Regions from separate parts of the Dryocola mayonis genome, predicted to be linked through region 2. Evidence: predicted binding sites of a transcription regulator. Region 2 holds the regulator's gene; the other holds the start of a gene.

Region 1 (3,118 bases), 1.1 Mb from region 2:
ATTTCACCTCCGCGTCTTTGTGGATGATGACTTCCACTACCGCCGCGTGAAGCTGATAGCTGTCACGAACCGGAGCCGAACAGCCTTCGATGTAGCTGACGTAGCTGCCTTCATCCGCCACCAGAATGGTGCGCTCAAACTGACCGGTCTTCTCGGCGTTGATGCGAAAGTAAGTGGAAAGCTCCATCGGACAGCGCACGCCTTTCGGCACGTAGATAAAGGTGCCGTCGGAAGCCACGGCGGCGTTCAGCGCGGCGAAAAAGTTATCGTTGCTCGGCACCACGGTGCCAAGATATTTTTTCACCAGCTCCGGGTATTCGTGAATCGCCTCGCCGAAGGAGCAGAAGATAATGCCCTGTTCGGAAAGCTTTTCGCGATAGGTGGTCGCCACGGAGACCGAGTCAAAAATCGCATCCACCGCCACTTCGGAGCCTTCGCGCACCGGAACGCCGAGCTGTTTGAAGGCCTCTTCCACCTCGCCCGTCAGATAAGCGTTGCTGCCGGGCTGCTGCACGGCGCCAGGCTGGGATTCGCAGTTATCGTCGCAGCTGCCGCAGGAAGGCGCGGAGTAGTAGCTGTAATCCTGATAGTTCAGCTTTTCATAGTTTGCCTTCAGCCAGTGCGGCTCTTCCATCTCAAGCCATGCGCGGTAGGCGCTCAGGCGAAACTCCAGCATCCACTCCGGCTCGTTACGCCGCGCGGAAATTGCCCGCACCACCTCTTCATTGATGCCGTGAGCCATTTCGTCGGTTTTAAGCTGGGTAAAGAAGCCTTCTTTATAGTGATGGCTGCCGGCCCAGGTTTGTACTTCGTCGGACGTTTCAGTATTACGTGACATAATCCCGCCTACACCCCAAAGCTTTCACCGCAGCCACATTCGTGCTGCGCTTTCGGGTTGTTGAATTTGAATATCTCGTTTAAGCCTTCGCGCACATAGTCGACCTCTGTGCCGTCGATAAACGGCATGGCCGATAGCGGAACCCAAAGCTTTGCGCCGTTCGTTTCGAACAGGAGATCGTCTTTATGAGGCTCTTTCACGGTATCCAGCACGTAGCCAAAGCCCGCGCATCCGGTCTGCTTAATACCAAGGCGCACGCCGAGCAGTCCCGGCTGCTGGCTTGTCAGCTTACAAATATGCGCGGCCGCGTCCGGGGTTAGCGTCAGACCCCGCCAGGCGAATTCATTGGGATCGAAGCTACCAGTTTGCACTTCCATAGTTCACCTCTTATGTGTTGCCGCCCAAAGGCCAATGCCCCTATGTTAATGATAACAATTATCAATACAACATCCTGATAACAGGGGTATTCACGAAATGCTGCTTTTTTGGGCGTCTTTACTAAGGATAGACCCTGCTGAAACTCTTGCAGATGGCGAAAAGAGCTATTTAAGCCGCTGAAATAGAGAGATTTTAGCCGCGTACTGGGGCGCTGGACGATAGAAAGCAAAAGATGTATAGAGAATATCTATTTAAGTGAGAGGCGGAGGTTAAAACAGGCGTTTCTGGAAAATACGCTAACCCCATCCCGAGCCTTTTCTAAAATCGGGCTTTTGCTGGATGGTGCCCGCAGGCTTAACCCGGGCTATTCCCTTCAGAGTTGTGTTCCTTAAACGCTATCTGTTTATGCGTTAGCTAGCGAAAGGATGTGCCGATCCGGGGGAAAGCATTATGCCCCTCGGTTTTACAAACCGGTTACGACCCCGTTTAAATCGATAAAAAATTCATATCGGTAATCAATATTATTCATCGTATATAGCAGCCCATATTTGTACCCGGGCTTTAAAGCTACCTTGATGCAGGTATCAGGATAAGAAAGATGAAGCGGATGGTGACCCGACATTAAAATTGACTTCCTGTAGCCATCTTCACTGGAAGATAAATAATAATAGCTCAGCACATCCCTTTTATTCACGCTCAGGCAAATCCTGTTAGCTTCGATGATGGCAGCGCCTGCGTTGGCAAAAGCCAGCTTGTCCGCTTCGCTTTGACAGGCGCATAAAAGGAAAACCCAGAGACAGAAAAATATTTTTTTCATAAATAAAACCCCTTTAAAACTTTTTTATATAGCCTGGAAAGAATGTGCCGATGGGGGGAAGCATACATAAGCTTTTCAAATCACCTGATGGAAAAACCTGAGGGCTATGAAGCCTTCCCCACTACGTCTACCTCGCTACTACCCGTGCTCTGATAACGGCCTTACTCTTTTCCTCTTCTGATATCGAACACTCTGCCATTAAGATCTATAAAAAACTCGTAGCGAAAAGTGTGCGAATTCATTTTATAAAGAAGAACATATTCAAATCCATTTTTTAACGGGGCGCTAAAACACGTTTTAGGGTATCGATATTGAAGCGGAGTATCTCCACTATTCACCAACTCTTTTTTATAATTATTTTCTGATGAGGAAATACTATAAAAGTCCAACACATCTTTCTTATCGACACTTATGCAAATTCTGTCACCATAAATTATGGCGCTGCCCTGGTCAGTGAATGGAAACTTTTCCCCCAGCAGGCAACCACTCAGGCAGAAACACATCCCAGCAATCATAACCTTTCTCATAACGGGAATCTCCTTAATATTTTCTTATATCTTCCAGTCAATTGTTTTTCTGATTCCATAAAATTATAATCTTGCAGATTCACATTCTGCATATGGCCAGAAAACCCTGATTAATTAATAACCAGTAATCGCTAACGAGGCTTGCTTGCTGCTCCATACCATATTCATTTAAATTCTCTTTATCCAATCTGTATTGATAATTCACGACCCATGAAAACGCGCCTCTGGCCTTAACAAACATTCCCCGTTGAAACTGATATACGTGCATCATTTCATGAAGGAACATATGTTGACTGGAGTAATCGCTACTCGAAAGTCCGGCCTGTACACCCCCTCCTGAAACCCTACCTCACCATTGGGCGTCATGGCCGTATTTCTGCTCTGCAGATTAAAAGGAAGATAGCTGCCTCGGTGAATCCATACTTTGTTATAGCTGACAGTGTGGCCGAACAGCGTAGCGGCTAAATTTATCTCACCGTTGGTTAGCCTTCTTAAACCGCCGACAGCGATAGCTTTTTTAAGATCCGTTTCAAAACTCATAAAGTTTTCTCCTTGCTG
Region 2 (3,118 bases):
GCTAACGCGTTGGCGCGCCGGACTCCCTGATGTATGATGGCGCGCTTAAATGCGCCGGAGCATTCTGCTCGCAGCATCCCGAATTTCCTGTCAGTACTCTAATCATGGCAAAAGAACAAACGGACCGTACTACAATAGATCTGTTCGCGGACGAGCGTCGCCCGGGGCGGCCAAAAACCAATCCGCTAACGCGAGATGAGCAGCTGCGCATCAACAAACGTAACCAGCTCAAACGCGATAAAGTACGCGGCCTGAAGCGCGTTGAGCTGAAACTCAACAACGAAGCGGTGGATGCCCTTAACCAACTTGCTGAAGCCAGAAACATCAGCCGCAGCGAGCTGATTGAAGAGATGTTATTAGCCCAGCTAAAGCAGCATCTGAGCTAGCCGTTCGCTATTTCGCCCCGTCATCAAATAAAAAACGGCGCTTAAAGCGCCATCATGTTGCAGACTGTGCACAGCGCTGTGATAGCTGTTTCCGCACCCTGACCTGTTCTGCTATCATTGCCCCATCTGTGGGCAATTCTCCGCCACCATACCATTAAGTTTCAAGAGGTTATTTAACTCATGGCAATCGTAGGCATTTTTTTCGGCAGCGATACCGGTAATACCGAAAATATCGCAAAAATGATTCAAAAACAGCTCGGTAAAGATGTTGCTGAAGTGCGTGACATTGCAAAAAGCAGCAAGGAAGATCTCGAAGGGTTCGACATTCTGCTGCTGGGCATCCCTACCTGGTACTATGGCGAAGCGCAGTGCGACTGGGATGACTTCTTCCCGACTCTTGAAGAAGTGGATTTCAACGGCAAGCTGGTTGCGCTGTTCGGCTGTGGCGATCAGGAAGATTACGCGGAATATTTCTGCGACGCGCTGGGCACCATTCGCGACATCATTGAACCACGCGGCGCGGCAATCGTAGGCCACTGGCCGACGGCGGGCTACCACTTCGAAGCGTCGAAGGGTCTGGCTGACGACGACCACTTTGTAGGCCTGGCCATTGATGAAGACCGTCAGCCGGAGCTGACCGCCGAGCGCGTGGAGAAATGGACCAGGCAGGTTGCGGAAGAGCTCAACCTGGCCGATATCCTCAACGCCTGATGCGTAACGGCGCAGGCCAAGGTTTGCGCCGTATTGATAGGCATTACCAATGAAAATAATCGCTACATTTTTGTAACTTTTTTGTCTATCCCTGTACAATACCCCACAGGTCGCGTTTGCTGCACCGCCAGCAAAGGGTGACTCAGCCACGATTTTTTAGCTGTTATGCTTTAACTTACAGTTTCTATTTAGACGTGGCTGTACTATACCCTCAAAAGAAGGGTATATAATGAAACGCATTCACTTAACGCTCAACGAGTCCGAGCATAACGTTAAGCAACAGGACAATTTCCGCATGACTGACAACAACACCGCATTAAAGAAGGCCGGCCTGAAAGTCACGCTTCCGCGATTAAAAATCCTTGAAGTGTTGCAGGGACCGGTTAACCATCACGTCAGTGCGGAAGACTTATACAAACGTCTGATTGATATGGGTGAAGAGATTGGTCTGGCCACGGTTTACCGCGTGCTGAACCAGTTTGACGACGCGGGTATCGTTACCCGCCATAATTTCGAAGGCGGCAAGTCGGTTTTTGAACTGACTCAGCAGCATCATCACGACCACCTGATTTGCCTGGACTGCGGCAAAGTCATTGAATTCAGCGATGATTCAATCGAAGCCCGCCAGCGTGAAATCGCGACCCGCCACGGGATTCGGCTGACTAACCACAGTCTTTACCTGTATGGCCACTGCGCCGAAGGCGACTGCCGTACCGACGAAAACGCCCACGAAATCAGCGAGAAGTAATCCGCACTCTTGCTTTCCCTTCGGGAAAGCAGAGACAAAAAACCGGTGAGGAAACTCACCGGTTTTTTTATGGGCCAGAGAAACTTAACAAGCCGGGCGCTTTTGCGCCCGGCTGCCCATCAGAAGATAGTGAAAGGTGCGATAACGAGGAACTTCACGTCGCGCTCATCCTGGAAGATGTTGCCGTAGCCGCCGCCCCAGCTTGGGATATCGGAATGGTTGTCATACTGGGTAAAGTGCAGCTTAAACAGCGTGCCTTTCGCTCGGCCATCCTGAACGGTATATGACGCATCGAGGCTGTAAGAGGATTCCTTCAGACGGCGATCGGCGTCGTAGTAGCCATCGGTCGTTGGCGTGGAGCTGGGTTTTGCATCCCAGGCGTAAACGTAAGATGCGCCCACCGCCCAGCCGGCCAGATCCCAGTTGCTCAGGTCATACATCGCGCCCGCGAACAGCGCTTTTTCGCCGTTGGCGTTAAAGTCGGAGCGGTTATCCCACCATACATCAAGACGCCCGTTTGAGGAGGCATAGGTTGGGGTCATACGCTGCAGGAAGAACCCCTGCTGCCCTTCGGCCTTCACCATGGTTCCTTCCAGACGCAGGTCGACCTGACCAATTTTGTAACCGAGGGTTAGCGCCTGCAGCCAGGCTGTGCCGTCGTAAATATCGTTAATGCCGCCGTCTGAGACTTTGTCCCTGGTCCCGTAGAACTGGTAGCTGGTGGTCAGCGGGCTGCCAGCGATATCAAATTTGTAGCTTGCTTTGGTAAAGTACTGGTCAATGTACCCTTCTGCCTGACCGAAGGCCGCCTCAAGCACCAGATCGTTTTTGAAGTCATACTTTGCGCCGATTGAATGCAGGTAGTCGACTTTGGTGTGCCTGTCGTTCTGATAGAACTTGTCCATCTCCAGATGCCATGGCGCTTTATATTCGTTCGTCCACATATAGGAGAAGCTCAGCGCGCCCGCATCGCCGTAATCGAAACTGGCGCCGGCTTCAGCGCCCTGATAGGTGCCCGGCATAAAGCTCCAGTGCGGAGCCAGCAAAGTCTGGCCGGTTGGCTGAATGTAGCCCGCCCGCGCCCAAACCGGCCCGTATTTAAATTTCGCCGCCGCCTTATAAAGGCTGATTCCGCTCTTGTCGCCGGAATAGTCTTCGTCATAGGCTTTATTTTTTGATGAGAATGCGATTTCGTTCGGGTGCCCGCTGTCGCCATTTTCCGCCATTTCAATCGCGGTAAAGGCCGCAATATCCAGACCAAACATATCGGCCA

The links. The regulator Fur, encoded in region 2, represses iron uptake genes when iron is present. The targets are predictions, from matches to a motif close to ATAATAATGAGAACNACTATCAA.
Region 1: the regulator Fur is predicted to act here: its motif matches at 1,258-1,280, upstream of sufA (Fe-S cluster assembly scaffold SufA).

Annotation. Positions count from the first base shown of each region.
Region 1 is NZ_CP150452.1:2,354,842-2,357,959, forward strand. It holds gene sufB (Fe-S cluster assembly protein SufB) at 1-838, opposite strand, end outside; gene sufA (Fe-S cluster assembly scaffold SufA) at 847-1,215, opposite strand; gene WLO32_RS11410 (putative T6SS immunity periplasmic lipoprotein) at 1,680-2,033, opposite strand; gene WLO32_RS11415 (putative T6SS immunity periplasmic lipoprotein) at 2,195-2,560, opposite strand; gene WLO32_RS11420 (hypothetical protein) at 2,828-3,100, opposite strand.
Region 2 is NZ_CP150452.1:1,272,700-1,275,817, reverse strand. It holds gene ybfE (LexA regulated protein) at 105-386, shown strand; gene fldA (flavodoxin FldA) at 567-1,097, shown strand; gene fur (ferric iron uptake transcriptional regulator) at 1,393-1,845, shown strand; gene chiP (chitoporin ChiP) at 1,965-3,118, opposite strand, start outside.